One region of the Streptomyces sp. KL2 genome, then DNA from elsewhere that is predicted to be linked to it. Evidence: riboswitches for the same ligand, from Rfam matches in the RefSeq annotation. Region 1 holds a riboswitch; each other region holds the start of a gene.
What was found. Region 1 has a riboswitch for thiamine pyrophosphate ahead of thiC (phosphomethylpyrimidine synthase ThiC). Riboswitches for the same ligand answer to the same signal wherever they lie in the genome.
Positions count from the first base shown of each region.

Region 2: linked by a shared signal. The riboswitch ahead of thiO (glycine oxidase ThiO) and the one ahead of thiC (phosphomethylpyrimidine synthase ThiC) in region 1 are both predicted to bind thiamine pyrophosphate.
Region 3: linked by a shared signal. The riboswitch ahead of QPK52_RS06900 (thiamine ABC transporter substrate binding subunit) and the one ahead of thiC (phosphomethylpyrimidine synthase ThiC) in region 1 are both predicted to bind thiamine pyrophosphate.

Region 1 covers NZ_CP127170.1:2,774,117-2,779,016, reverse strand. Annotated here, with positions in the region: gene QPK52_RS12580 (cupin domain-containing protein) at 1-139, shown strand, start outside; gene QPK52_RS12575 (DUF5326 family protein) at 304-519, shown strand; gene QPK52_RS12570 (YibE/F family protein) at 566-2,020, opposite strand; TPP riboswitch at 2,157-2,292, shown strand; gene thiC (phosphomethylpyrimidine synthase ThiC) at 2,286-4,067, shown strand; gene QPK52_RS12560 (tetratricopeptide repeat protein) at 4,207-4,710, opposite strand.
Region 2 covers NZ_CP127170.1:4,524,234-4,529,133, forward strand. Annotated here, with positions in the region: gene pknB (Stk1 family PASTA domain-containing Ser/Thr kinase) at 1-100, opposite strand, end outside; gene QPK52_RS20335 (thiazole synthase) at 267-1,064, opposite strand; gene thiS (sulfur carrier protein ThiS) at 1,073-1,306, opposite strand; gene thiO (glycine oxidase ThiO) at 1,303-2,448, opposite strand; TPP riboswitch at 2,445-2,557, opposite strand; gene QPK52_RS20350 (NAD(P)/FAD-dependent oxidoreductase) at 2,748-3,998, shown strand; gene QPK52_RS20355 (Rv2175c family DNA-binding protein) at 4,032-4,397, shown strand; gene thiE (thiamine phosphate synthase) at 4,533-4,900, shown strand, end outside.
Region 3 covers NZ_CP127170.1:1,552,798-1,557,697, forward strand. Annotated here, with positions in the region: gene QPK52_RS06890 (ABC transporter ATP-binding protein) at 1-3, opposite strand, end outside; gene QPK52_RS06895 (ABC transporter permease) at 6-1,679, opposite strand; gene QPK52_RS06900 (thiamine ABC transporter substrate binding subunit) at 1,681-2,781, opposite strand; TPP riboswitch at 2,776-2,910, opposite strand; gene rlmN (23S rRNA (adenine(2503)-C(2))-methyltransferase RlmN) at 3,000-4,106, opposite strand; gene QPK52_RS06910 (hypothetical protein) at 4,327-4,900, opposite strand, start outside.

The DNA.
Region 1 (4,900 bases):
GCTGATCACCGTCGGGGACGAGACCACCCCGGTCGCGCGCGGCAGCGTGGTCTACGTGCCGGCAGGGGTGCCGCACAGGTTCCACCACATCACCGAGGACCTGCGGGTCCTGGTGGTCTTCTCTCCCCCCGAGGGCTGACGGCACGGACCCGTCCTCCTTAGGGGGCCGGTCAGGGAAGGACCCGGGCCCGCGGCGTCCCGGCGAGGAGTCCGCCCGCCTAGCATCGGAGCCGGAAGCACCGGACGCAACCGGCGCGCCGGGCATGCCCGGCGGCCGGAGACTTCAGGAAGCGGGTAACGCTCATGGATCTCAAGGAGACCTTCGCGGCGCTGCCGTGGTGGGTGAAGTGGGTCGCGATCCCGCTCATCGCGCTCTTCGTCTTCGGCGGTCTGATCTTCGCCGTCGTCGGCTTCGTCGTGAAGCTGCTCTTCAAGCTCCTGCTGTTCGTGGCGCTGGTCGGCGCGCTGGTCTACTTGGTGCGGAAGTTCACCTCCTCGGGCTCCTCCTCGGGAGGCTGACGGGATCCGGGGCGCCGTGCCCCGGCAAGGGCGCCGCGGGCGCGGCTCAGCGCCGCGCCCGCCGCCTGCCGCCCCGGCCCCGGGCACGCCCCTGCCCGCCGGCGGTCCCCCCGCCGGAGGCCCCTTCGCGGCCGGACGGCCCCCGGCGGTCGGCGACCGCCACCAGCGCCGCCAGCGCCGTGGTCACCGGGACCGAGGCGACCAGGCCGATCGAGCCGATCAGCGTCCGCACGATCTCCTCCGCCACCAGCTCGCTGGTGGCCACCTGGCCCATTCCGCTCTCCGCTATCGAGAACAGCAGCAGCAGCGGCAGCGCGGCCCCCGCGTACGCCAGCACCAGCGTGTTCACCACCGACGCGATGTGGTCGCGCCCGATGCGCATCGCCGCGCCGTAGAGCCTTCGCCAGCCGGCCGACGGGTCGGCCTGCCGCAGCTCCCACACCGCCGAGGTCTGCGTCACCGTCACGTCGTCCAGCACGCCCAGCGAACCGATCAGCACACCGGCCAGCAGCAGCCCGCGGATCTCGATGTCCGGATACAGCCCGTGCACCAGCCCGGTCTGGTCGTCGGTGTTGCCCGTCAGCGCGGCCCATCCGATGAACGCCGAGCCCAGCAGCCCGATCAGCAGCAGCGACACCAGGGTGCCCAGGACGGCGACGGAGGTACGGGCGTTGACGCCGTGGCACAGGTACAGCGTGGCCAGCATGATCGCGCTGCCGCCCACCACCGCCACCAGCAGCGGATTGGAGCCCTGGAGGATCGCGGGCAGGATGAACAGCGTCAGCACCCCGAAGCTGGCCACCAGTCCGACCAGCGCCAGCAGCCCGCGCAGCCGTCCCACGACCACCACCGCCAGCGCGAAGACGCCCGCCAGGACCACCATGGGCACCCCGCGCGCCACGTCCACCACGCTGTACTGGAACTCGCGCGGGGCGTCGGGCGCGTACGCCACCACCACGTCCTGACCGGGGCTCAGCCGGCGCGTGGCGTCCGGGGTGACGATCTCCGGGAACGTGTGGCCCGCGTCCTTGCCCTCGGCGACCTCGACGGTCGCCCGCAGACAGGTGCCCTTCCCGGAGCCTTCCGGCAGGGCGCCCGAGCCGCCGCTTCCGCCGTCCTGCGCGCCCCCGTCGCCGCCGGCGTTCCCGGCGCCGCCCGGGCCGCCGGGCGGTTGGGCGGCGCCCACCTCCGCGCAGTCGACCTCCTCGACCGCGGTGACCCGTGCGCCGAGCGTCTGCCGGTCGAAGCCGACGCCGCTGGGCGAGTCCTTCCCCTCGGGCGCGCCGCCAGGCCACAGTGCCACCAGCCCGGCGAGCACCGCCACCGCGAACGGGACCAGCACCACCGCGACCACCTTGCGCAGCCGTGCCGAGACGGGGGCGGGCGGCCCGTGGTGGTGGCCGTGCGAGTGTCCGTGCGCGTGCGGCGCCTGCCCGTGGCCGGGTTCGTGGCCGGTCCCGTGGCCGGGCGACGGGCGCTGTGACGGCGGGGTGGGCGGCACCGGTGGCACCGGTGGGGGGACCGGCGAGCGGGACGGCGGGGGAAACGGGGAGGAGGAGTCCACGGCCCGATCATCGCAGGCGCGGCAGGGGGCGCCCTGGCGCACGCCCGGTGTCAGCCGTTAGCGTGGGGGCGCTTTTGCACACCGCGGGAGCTCCGAGCACGGGGCTGAGAGGACGCTGACCTCCGTGGACACCGCCACGGAAACGGCTGCGTCGACCGCCGAACCTGTTACCGGGTAATGCCGGCGTAGGGAGTTGGGTCTCATGACCTCGCAGGACGCACGTACGCCCGAAACCGCCTCCGGGAGCGCCGAGGAGCGCGCGACCGGCTGGCACAAGGGCTATCTGAGCGGTTCGCGCCCCGACATCAGGGTGCCCGTCCGCAGAGTGCACCTCACCAACGGCCGCGACGTGACGCTGTACGACACGTCCGGCCCGTACACCGATCCGAACATCGACACCGACGTCCGCCGCGGTCTGGCACCGCTGCGGGAGAACTGGATCATCGCCAGAGGGGACACCGAGGAGTACCCGGGCCGCGAGGTGCGGCCCGAGGACGACGGCGTCAGGCACACCTCGCCGCGCGGTGGGCTGCGCAACCTGGACGCCGTCTTCCCCGGCCGCCCCCGCCTGCCGCGCCGGGGCCGCGGCGGCACCACCGCCGTCACGCAGCTCGCGTACGCCAAGCGGGGCGAGATCACCCCCGAGATGGAGTTCGTGGCGCTGCGGGAGGGCTGCTCGCCGGAGCACGTGCGCGACGAGATCGCCGCGGGCCGCGCCGTCCTGCCGGCGAACGTCAACCACCCGGAGACCGAGCCGATGATCATCGGCAAGAACTTCCTGGTGAAGGTGAACGCCAACATCGGCAACTCCGCCGTCACCTCCTCCATCGAGGAGGAGGTGGAGAAGATGACGTGGGCCACCCGCTGGGGCGCCGACACCGTCATGGACCTCTCCACCGGCCGCAACATCCACACCACCCGCGAGTGGGTGCTGCGCAACTCCCCCGTCCCCATCGGCACCGTCCCCCTCTACCAGGCGCTGGAGAAGGTCGACGGCAAGGCCGAGGAACTGACCTGGGAGATCTACAAGGACACCGTCATCGAACAGTGCGAGCAGGGCGTGGACTACATGACCGTCCACGCCGGCGTCCTGCTGCGCTACGTCCCGCTGACCGCCCGGCGCAAGACGGGCATCGTCTCGCGCGGCGGCTCGATCATGGCGGCCTGGTGCCTGGCCCACCACAAGGAGAGCTTCCTCTACACCCACTTCGAGGAGCTCTGCGAGATCCTGCGCGCCTACGACGTCACCTTCTCCCTGGGTGACGGACTGCGCCCGGGCTCCATCGCGGACGCCAACGACGAGGCGCAGTTCGCCGAACTGCGCACGCTGGGCGAGCTGAACCGCATCGCCAAGTCCCACGACGTGCAGACGATGATCGAGGGCCCCGGGCACGTCCCGATGCACAAGATCAAGGAGAACGTCGACCTCCAGCAGGAGATCTGCGACGAGGCGCCCTTCTACACCCTCGGCCCGCTCACCACCGACATCGCCCCGGCGTACGACCACATCACCTCCGGCATCGGTGCGGCGATGATCGCCTGGTGGGGCACGGCGATGCTCTGCTACGTCACGCCCAAGGAGCACCTGGGCCTGCCGGACCGCGACGACGTGAAGACGGGCGTCATCACCTACAAGATCGCCGCCCACGCCGCCGACCTGGCCAAGGGCCACCCCGGCGCCCAGGAGTGGGACGACGCACTGTCCGACGCCCGCTTCGAGTTCCGCTGGGAGGACCAGTTCAACCTGGCCCTCGACCCGGACACGGCCCGCGCCTTCCACGACGAGACGCTGCCGGCGGAGCCGGCGAAGACGGCGCACTTCTGCTCGATGTGCGGGCCGAAGTTCTGCTCGATGAAGATCTCCCAGGACATCCGCCGCGAGCACGGCGGCGACCTCGCCCTGGATCCGGAGGAGGGCATGAGGCGGAAGTCCGAGGAGTTCGCAGCGAGCGGCAATCGCGTCTATCTGCCGCTGACGGACTGACCGCAGAAGCCGGAAGAAAGAGGGCGGGTTCCGAACGCGTCGAGGTCCGGGACCCGCCCCATGCCCGCAGCCGGGCCGCGCACCTGGCCTCGGTCTTTCCCGGGGGCCCGCCTGGTACGGCAGCTGTGTCGGAGCCGGTTCAGGTGCGCTCCCCGGCGGTGAGGGCGCGGGCGTAGTGCGTCAGTGAGCGGCGGTACTCCGGCAGGTGGGGGACGAGGGCGGTGAGGGCGAGGGCCGCCGCCTCCCGTTCCCGCCCGGCGTCGACGAGCGCCAGGGACAGGAACGCGGTGACCGCGTCGTCCAACTCGTCGGAGTGCGTCTCCCGTTCGGCCGTCAGCAGTGTGATGCTCTCCTCCACCCGCCCCAGATTGCGCAGGGTGCTGGCCAGCTGGATCACCGCCCGTCGGCGTCGTCCACCGGGCGGGTCGGCCGCGAGGGACCGGCGGTAGAGGGCGGCGGCCTCCTCCTCACGGTCGAGTGCGTCGTGGGCGGAGGCCAGTTCGTAAAGGGCGACGGCGTCGCCGGGCGGGAGTTCGGCGGCCAGCGTCTCGATCCGCCGCAGGAAATCGTCGGGTTCGTGGTCGTCGAAGGAGGCCCACAGCTTCTCGAGCCGCCGCTCCCACCGTGCTTCCGGTGCCGTCATCGCCTCAGCATCCCAGAGCGCGCCCGCCGCGTACGGCCCGGCAGGCGGTGAGCGCTCCGGGTCCGCGCCGGGCACTGCCCCCAGGGGTGTCAGAAGCGCCGGCCGGGGCCGTACTTCATCTCGCCTCGTGTCCCGCCGGTTCCCACGGGTCCCGTCGGTCCCCGCCGCCGGGGGCGTCTGTGGAGGTGTG
Region 2 (4,900 bases), 1.8 Mb from region 1:
GGTAGACCGTGGCCATGCCGCCGACGGCGATCCGCGCCTCCACGCGGTACCGGCCGTCGAGCACGTGCCCGATCAACGGGTCCCGAAGGGTCGTGTCCACGGCGCAGAGTCTACGAGCCGCCGCCCCCACGGCCGACCGAACCGGCGCAGGCGCACCGGAGTGCGGCGGAACGGTGACGAAACCGCCGCCGCGCCGCGACGCCGGGAGGGGAACCGCGGGCGGCCGCCCGCGGGCCGGTCACCCGAAGGCGGTCACCCGAAGGCGGTCACCCGAAGGCCGGCCGCTCCGGATCGAGGTCCGCCATCCCCTCCGCCGGCGAGGAAGCCAGCGCGAAGTGGCGGCGCGGGATCCGGCCCGCCCGGTACGCCATCCGCCCCGCCTCCACCGCGTGCCGCATCGCCTCGGCCATCAGCACCGGCTCCTGGGCACGGGTGACGGCGGAGGCCAGCATCACCGCCGCGCAGCCCAGCTCCATGGCGAGGGCGGCGTCCGAGGCGGTGCCCGCGCCCGCGTCCAGGATGACCGGCACGGACGCCCGCTCGGTGATGAGCTGGAAGTTGTGCGGGTTGCGGATGCCCAGACCGGAGCCGATGGGCGAGCCCAGCGGCATGACCGCCGCGCAGCCCACGTCCTCCAGCCGCCGCGCCAGCACCGGATCGTCGCTGGTGTAGGGCAGGACGGTGAAGCCGTCGTCGACCAGTGTCTCGGCGGCCTCCAGCAGCTCCACCGGGTCGGGCAGCAGGGTGCGCTCGTCGGCGACGACCTCCAGCTTGACCCAGTCGGTGCCCAGCGCCTCGCGGGCCAGCCGGGCGGTGAGCACGGCCTCCCCGGCGGTGAAGCAGCCGGCGGTGTTGGGCAGCACGCGGATGCCGTGCCGCTTGAGCACCGACAGCACCGAGCCGGAGACGGTCGGGTCCAGGCGCCGCATCGCCACGGTGGTCAGCTCGGTGCCCGAGGCGAGCAGCGCCCGCTCCAGCACGTCCAGGCTGGGCGCGCCGCCCGTGCCCATGATGAGGCGGGAGGTGAAGGCGGTACCGCCGATGGTGAGGATGTCGTCCGCCATGGTTCCCCTCAGCCTCCCTGCACCGCGGTCAGGACCTCGACCCGGTCGCCCTCGCCCAGCGGGGTCGACGGCCACTGCCCGCGCGGCACGACGGTCTCGTTGACGGCCGCGGCGACGCCTGCGGACGCGGTGGTCAGGGACGCCACGACGGCGTCCAGGGCGAGACCGGCCGCGATCTCGCGCGGCTCGCCGTTGACATGGACGGTGACGGTGGCGGCGGTACGGGGTGCGCCGGTGTTCATACGGGGCTCTCCTGAAGCGTGCGGTCGAAGCGCCGGGGGGTGAACGGGCGTGCCTCCTCGGGGAGTTCGCCGGTGGTCAGGACCTGGGCCAGGGCCTCGCCGGTGACCGGGGCGAGCAGCACCCCGTTGCGGTGGTGGCCGGTGGCCAGGTGCAGGCCGGGCAGGGCGGTCGGGCCGAGCAGCGGGGCGTTGTCGGGGGAGCCGGGGCGCAGCCCCGCGCGGGTCTCCACCAGCGGCAGCTCGGTGATGCCGGGCACCAGCTCGTGCGCGTCGCGCAGCAGCTCGTAGACGCCGCCGGCCGTCACGGTGGTGTCCCAGCCCTGCTCCTCGCTGGTCGCGCCCAGCACCAGCTCGCCGTCGGCCCGCGGCACCAGGTAGACGTGCCCGCCGCGCACCAGGGCCCGCACGGTGCGCGAGAGGAAGGGGGCGTACGGACCGGGGACCCGCAGCCGCAGGACCTGGCCCTTGACCGGGCGCACCGGCGGCAGCACCTCCCGGGGCACCCCCGCCAGCCGGCCGCTGTCGCTGCCCGCCGCCAGTACCACCTGGTCGGCCTCCAGCGCGGTGCCGTCGGCCAGCGCCACCCCGGCCGCCCGGTCGCCGGACAGGGACAGCCGCTCGGCCCGCTGCCGCACGAAACGGACCCCGGCCCGCTCGCAGGCGGCCAGCAGGGCGGCCGTCAGGCGGCGCGGATCGGTCTGGTGGTCGCCGTCCACGCGCAGCCCGCCGCGCACACCGGGAGCGAGCATCGGCTCCAGACGGCGGCACTCGCGGCCGGTCAGCCACGCCGACTCCAGCCCGCAGCGCCGGTGCAGCGCGTGCAGCTCCCGCAGATGGGCCCGGTCGTCGGCGTCCAGCGCGACGGCCAGCGTGCCGCAGGCGCGGTAGCCGGTCCCCAGGCCCGAGGCCTCCTCCAGCTCGGCGGTGAAGGCCGGATAGCGGCGCGCCGAGGCCAGGTTGAGGGCGAGCAGGGACTCCTCGCCGTAGTGCAGCTCGGTGACGGCCGCCAGCATCCCGGCCGCCACCTGGGCGGCGCCGCCGCCCGGCGCCGGGTCGACGACCGCGACCCGCGCCCCCCGCCGGGCGGTCCGCCAGGCCGTCGCCAGCCCGATGACGCCACCGCCGATGATCAGCACGTGCATGGCGCAGTGCCCCTCCCTTCGCCGGAATGACCCGGATCAGGTTCGTACGGTCGGAGGCCGCGCAAGCCTCCCTCTCAGCCCGGTGCGCCGGGCTCCCGCGCTTCTTCTGGTTCGCTGGTCCGCTGGTTCGGTCCGAGGGTCCTTCTCGTCTCCCCGGACGCCGGCCACCCTATCCGCGCGCCCGCCGGGGCTGAAGGGCGGTACGGGCGCCGGAGGGGCGCGGCGGCTGTGGCAGGGGTCTCACAGGGCCCCGCCGCGCGGCTGCCCGGCGGCCCGCCCCGACCTCCTACAGTGATCGCGTGAGCGTGCGAACCGAGCAGCAGAGCAGGCAGCGGATCCTCGTCGTCGGCGCCGGGATGGCCGGGGTGCAGACCGCCGTACAGCTGCGTGAGCAGGGCTGGCCGGGAAGGATCGCCCTGGTCGGCGCCGAGCCCCACCGGCCGTACGACCGGCCGCCGCTGTCCAAGGCCGTGCTGCTGGGCAGGGCGCCCGGGTCAGCCTTCGACGTCGACTTCGGCGCGCTGGAGGTGGATCTGCGTCTGGGCACGGCCGTCACCGGGCTGCGCACCGGCGACCGGGAGGCGGACACCGCCGCCGGCCCGGTGCCCTACGACGGCCTGGTCGTCGCCACCGGCGCCGAGCCGATCCCCCTGCCCGGTGCCGAGGGCGTCCCCGGGGTGTACCTGCTGCGCACCCTCGACGACGCCGAGCGGCTGCGGCCGGTGCTCGCCGGGCGCCGGGATGTGGTGGTCGTCGGGGCCGGCTGGATCGGCGCCGAGTTCGCCACCGCGGCCCGCGAGGCCGGCTGCAGGGTGACCGTGGTGGAGGCCGCGGACCAGCCGCTGGCCGGGGCGCTGCCGCCGCCCGTCGCGGCCCGGATGCGCGCCTGGTACGGCGAGGCGGGCGCCGAACTGCGCACCGGGTGCGCCGTCACCGGCGTCGCCGCGGCCGGCGCGCAGGACGACCCGGTGTGCGAGGTGGAGCTGTCCGACGGCTCGGTGCTGACCGCGGGCGCGGTCGTCGTCGGGATCGGCGCGCGCCCGGCAACCGGCTGGCTGGCGGGCTCCGGCGTGGCGCTGGGCGAGGACGGCTCGGTCCTCGCCGACGAGCGGCTGCGCGCCTCCGTCCCCGGCGTCCACGCCGTCGGGGACTGCGCCTCCTACCCGTCGGCCCGCTACGGCCGCCGCCTGCTGGTCCACCACTGGGACAACGCGCTCCAGGGGGCGCGCACGGTCGCCTCGGACCTGGTCTCCGGACAGGCCGAGACGCCGGTGTACGACCCGGTGCCGTACTTCTGGTCCGAGCAGTTCGGCCGCTTCGTCCAGTACGCGGGCCACCACACCGGCGGCGACGAGCTGCTGTGGCGCGGCGATCCGGCGGACGCGGCCTGGTCGGTGTGCTGGCTGCGCGGCGGTGTGCTGCGCGCCCTGCTGGCCGTGGGCCGTCCGCGCGACCTGGCCCAGGGGCGGAAGCTGATCGAACGCGGCACCGCCCTGGACCCGGTGCGGGCGGCCGACCCGTCCGTCCCCCTGAAGAGCGCGGCCCGCTAGTGGCTGTCGGTGGCAGATGGCAGGCTGGTTCCCGTGAACGAGATTGACGCGAAGACCGATGCTCTCGTCCCGGCCTGGCTCACCCTCCCCGACGTCGCCGAGAGGCTCGGCGTCGAGGTGACGCGCGTGCGGCAGCTGGTCAGGGAGGGCCAGCTCATCGCGGTGCGCCGCGGTGAGAACCGGGTGCTCCAGGTGCCCGCCGACTTCATCGGCGAGGGCCGGGTGGTGAAGGGCCTGACCGGGACCATCACGCTGCTCAGGGACGACGGCTTCAGTGACGAGGAGATGCTGGAGTGGCTGTTCACGCCCGATGACACCCTGCCCGGCACCCCGGCGCAGGCCCTGCGCGAGAATCGCGGCACCGAGGTGAAGCGGCGGGCCCAGGCGCTGGCCGTCTGAGCGGCGCGGCCACCGCGGACGACCCGGCCCGGCAGGGCCGGACACAGCGAACCGTACGACCGATCACCGGCGTGCGGGTCCCGGCGCCCACCCGGGCGCCGGGACCCGCACGCCTCGTTCCGGGGGGATTCCCGCATGGCAGCGACCGCACGCGAGCGGCTCGGCGACGCCCGTCTGTACCTGTGCACGGACGCGCGCAGGGAGCGCGGCGACCTGGCGGAGTTCCTGGACGCCGCGCTCTTCGGCGGCGTCGACATCGTGCAGCTGCGCGACAAGTCCCTGGAGGCCGCCGAGGAGCTGGAGTACCTGGCCGTCCTCGCCGAGGCCTGCCGCCGCCACGGGAAGCTGATGGCGGTCAACGACCGGGCGGACGTCGCCCACGCCGCCGGCCCGGACGTGCTGCACCTGGGGCAGGGCGACCTGCCGGTGCCGGCCGCCCGCGCGATCCTGGGCGACGGCGTCCTGATCGGCCGCTCCACCCACTCCGAGGCCGAGGTGGACGC
Region 3 (4,900 bases), 1.2 Mb from region 1:
CATCCCTACAGCTCCCCCGATCGGTCGGTGCGGACGCCCTCCAGCGCCAGCAGGGTCGCCGCGCACAGCAGCATCAGGATCGTGCTGAGCGCCATGGCCTGGCCGTAGCTGGCCTCCCCGGCCCGGCCGAGCAGGCGGGCGACGGCGACGGGCAGGGTGGGGGCGTCGGCGCGGGCGATGAAGACGGTGGCGCCGAACTCGCCCAGGGAGACGGCGAAGGCGAACCCCGCGGCGACCAGCAGCGCCCGCCGCACCAGCGGCAGGTCGACCTCGCGCCACACGCGCGGCGGTGACGCGCCCAGCATCGCGGCGGCCTCGCGCAGCCGGGTGTCCACGGACCGCAGGACCGGCAGCAGGGTGCGCACCACGAAGGGGATGCCGACCAGGGCCTGGGCCAGCGGGACCAGGATCCACGAGGAGCGCAGGTCCAGCGGAGGGGCGTCCAGGGCGATGAGGAATCCGAAGCCGACGGTGACCGCCGAGGTGCCCAGCGGCAGCATCAGCAGCGCGTCGAGGCCGCGCAGCAGCCGTCCGGCCCGGCCTCCCGGACCGCGCAGGGTGAGGGCGACGGCGGCCGGGAGGCCGACGGCCAGGGCGACGGCGGTGGCGGTGGCCGCGTAGGCCAGGGAGTTGCCGACCGCCTCCAGCGGGGCGACGGTGAAGGTGCCGCCGGCCGCGTCGGCCGAGCCCAGGGCGCGGTAGTGGTGCAGCCCGTAGCCGTCGGGGCCGCTCAGGGACCGCTCGGCGAGCACGGCGAGCGGGGCCAGGAGCAGTACCGCGATCTGGACCAGCACCCCCGCCAGCAGGGCCCGCTGTCCGGCCCCGCGCGGACGGCGGGCGGTGCGGGCGGCGTCGACCAGGCCCAGGGCCGTCCTGCGGCGGCGGAGGGCGCGGGAGTGGAAGGCCATCAGGGCGGCGACCGAGGCGAATTGCAGCAGGGTCAGGACGGCGGCGGTGGGCAGGTCCAGCAGTTGGGCGGTCTGCCGGTAGATCTCCACCTCCAGGGTGGCGTAACCGGGACCGCCGAGGATCTGGACGACGCCGAAGGAGGTGAAGGTGAACAGGAAGACCATCAGCGCGGCGGCGGCGACCGACGGGACGAGCGCCGGGAGGGTCACGGTGCGCCAGGCGGCCCACCGGCTCGCGCCGAGCACCCGCGCGGCCTCCTCCTGGCGGGGGTCGAGCTGCGCCCACAGGCCGCCGACGATCCGCACGACCACGGCGTAGTTGAAGAAGACGTGGGCCAGCAGGATGGCGGTGACGCCGCCGTCCAGCCGCACCCCCCACCACTGGTCCAGCAGCCCGCCGCGGCCGAGCAGGGCCAGGAAGGCGGAGCCGACGACGACGGTGGGCAGCACGAACGGCACGGTGACCGCCGCCCGCAGCACCCGCCTGCCGGGGAAGTCCAGGCGCGCCAGCACGTACGCGCCGGGCAGCGCCAGCAGCAGGGTGAGCGCGGTGGAGGCCGCCGCCTGCCACAGCGTGAACCAGACCACGCCGAGGACGTCGGGGTCGGTGAGGACGGCGGCGATCCGCTCCGGGCGCCATCGCCCGCCGTCGTACAGCCCGCGGGCGGTGATGGCGGCGACGGGGTAGGCGAAGAACAGCGCGAGGAAGACGGCCGGCACCGCAGCGAGCGCGAGGCGCGCCGCCGTCCCCGCGCGTATGCCCGTCCTCACCTCACGACGACCGCACGACGGCCGAGGTCCACGCCTTGACCCACGCCTCGCGGTTCTCGGCGATCTTCTCCGGGGCCATGGTGCGGGGCTCGTCGATCGTCTCGCCGTACCGGGTGAAGACCTCGGGCAGCTCCGCGTCCTCGCGCACGGGGTTGACGAACATCTGCAGCGGCAGGTCCTCCTGGAAGGAGCGGCCGGTCATGAAGTCCAGCAGCGCCTTGCCGCCCTCGGGGTTGTCCGCGCCCTCGAGCAGCCCGGCGAACTCGATCTGGCGGAAGCAGGTGCCGGTGGCCACCCCGGTGGGGGCCTGCTCGGGCGCGGGGTCGGCGCCGAGGACCTCGGCGGGCGGGCTGGAGGCGTAGGAGACGACCAGCGGCCGGTCGCCCTTGCCCTTGCCGCCGGAGGAGCCGGAGAAGCGGTCGTAGTACGCCTGCTCCCAGCCGTCGACGACCTCGACGTCGTTGGCCTTCAGCTTCTCCCAGTACTGCGGCCATCCCTCGCCGTACTCGGCGACGGTGGCCAGCAGGAAGCCCAGTCCGGGCGAGGAGGTGGCGGCGTTCTCGGTGACCAGCAGGCCCTTGTAGGCGGGCTCGGCGAGGTCGTCGAGGGTCTTCGGCGGGGCGATGCCGCGCTCGTCGAAGTAGGCGCGGTCGTAGTTGACGCAGACGTCGCCGGAGTCGACGGGGGTGACGCGGTGCTCCTCGGCGTCGAGCTGGTACCGCGCCGGTATCTTCGCCAGGCCCTCCGCCTCGTACGGCGTGAACAGGTCGTTGTCCAGGGCGCGGGAGAGCAGGGTGTTGTCCACGCCGAACAGGACGTCGCCCTGCGGGTTGTCCTTGGACAGGATCGCCTGGTTGAGGGAGGAGCCGGCGTCGCCGCCGCGCAGCACCTTCACCTTGTAGCCGGTCTTCTCGGTGAACTCCTCCAGCACGGCCTCGGAGGCCGCGAAGGAGTCGTGGGCGACCAGGGTGACCGTCTTGTCCTTACCGCCCTCGCCCCCGCCGTCCCCGGAGGACTGCGAGCCGCCGCACGCGGTGAGGGCGGAGAGGGTGAGCGTGCCGAGAACGGCCGCGCCCAGGACGCGGCGGAGCTTGGTGTGCACTTTCTTCTGACTCCCTACGCCGGTACTAACCGGATCAGGTCCGAGGGTCTGCGGCTCCCCGGGCGGCCTCTCGGCTGCTTCCGGCGACACCGCACTCTCAGCGCTGTACGCGCTCCCCTGTCGGTTCCGCTGTTTCGATGCCTGTGTTCGCTACTGGTGTTTCGCTGCTGTGTGCGACCGCTGAGGTCCCCGCCACCGTACCAGTGGCGGGCGCGCCCTCAGCGCTCGGTGGCGGCGAGCTGTCCGCAGGCTCCGTCGATCTCCTGCCCGCGTGTGTCCCGGACGGTCACCGGCACGCCGTGCGCCTCCAGTCCGGCGACGAAGGCGCGCTCGTCCTCGGGCCGGGAGGCGGTCCACTTGGAGCCGGGCGTGGGGTTGAGGGGGATGAGGTTGACGTGCGCCCTCTTCCCCGCCAGCAGTCGGCCCAGCAGGTCGGCGCGCCACGCCTGGTCGTTGATGTCCCGGATGAGGGCGTACTCGATGGAGACGCGGCGGCCGGACTTCTCGGCGTACTCCCAGGCCGCGTCGAGGACCTCGCGGACCTTCCAGCGGGTGTTGACCGGCACCAGGGTGTCGCGCAGCTCGTCGTCGGGCGCGTGCAGGGAGACCGCCAGTCGGCACTTGAGCCCCTCGTCGGCCAGGCGGTGGATCGCCGGGACCAGCCCGACGGTGGAGACGGTGATGCCGCGCTGGGACAGGCCCAGGCCGTCGGGCTCGGGATCGGTGAGGCGGCGGATGGCCGCGATGACCCGCTTGTAGTTGGCCAGCGGCTCGCCCATGCCCATGAAGACGATGTTCGACAGCCGCGCGGGACCGCCGGGCACCTCGCCGTCGCGCAGGGCGCGCATGCCCTCGACGATCTGGTGGACGATCTCGGCGGTGGACAGGTTGCGGTCCAGTCCGGCCTGCCCGGTGGCGCAGAAGGGGCAGTTCATGCCGCAGCCGGCCTGGGAGCTGACGCACATGGTGACCCGGTCCGGGTAGCGCATCAGCACCGACTCCACCAGTGTCCCGTCGTGCAGCCGCCACAGCGTCTTGCGGGTGGTGTCGTCGTCGCAGCTGACGTGCCGCACCACGGTCATCAGCTCGGGCAGCAGCTCGCCCGCCAGCCTCTCGCGCGCGGCGGCCGGGATGTCGGTCCAGGTGGCGGGGTCGGTGGCGTACCGGGCGAAGTAGTGCCGCGACAGCTGCTGGGCGCGGAACGGCTTCTCGCCGATCGCGGCGACGGCCTCGCGCCGCTCGGCCGGGGCGAGGTCGGCGAGGTGCCGCGGCGGCCTGGCGGCCCCGCGCGGCGCGACAAAGGTGAGTTCTCCGGGTGCAGGCATAACCCGTCCAGTGTCGCAGATCGACTGCGGCACTCCGGGCGCGAGCGGGTCGGCGGCCATCGCCCGGTGGCTTCCGCTGGCTTCCGCACGGCCCGGGACGGCCCGGCGGGGTCCTTCGGCCACGCCGCTTCCGCTGCCGGCACGGACGTCGCCGCGCTGTCCCGTCCCCGCCCGGACCGGCCGGCCCGCCGCCCGGAGGGGCCGTGCGAGGGGTTGTTCCTCAGAGCTTGCCCGCCACCAGGACCGTACGGTGGCCGCCCAGCGCGCGTGCGAGTCCTTCGAGGAAGCCGGCGCTGAACTCGGGCCAGTCCCAGAACTCGAAGCCCAGATGGCCGAACGCGTAGTGGTCGCTCTCCCAGTTCCACGCGGCCAGGTCGCCGGCTCGGCCGCAGTGCGGGCAGGCGACGGCGGCTCGCCCGGTGTCGCACCAGGTGCCGATGGCCTTCTCGAAGGGCTCCCAGGCGCCCTCGACCGCCTCCCACTCGTCGGTGTACAGGTCCACGTGGGCGGCGCAGTGGGGGCAGGCGGCGTACATGGCATCGCCCTGGCCGCCGTGGAAGGCGGTTGGGCCCGTCTCGATGTTGAGTCCGTCGCCGGGTTCCCAGTCCCGGTGCCTGACGGCCTTGCTCCAGAGCGGACCGGGCGGATGTCCCAGCGGGGCGCCGAGAACGCAGTCGGTGCGCTCGGCGCGGACTATCCCCTCGGCGACGAGCCAGGCGAGACCGCGGGCTGCGAGGGACGGAGCGTCCGCCGGCGTGGCGTCCAGGTCGACGACGGTCTGGAAGTGGCTTCCC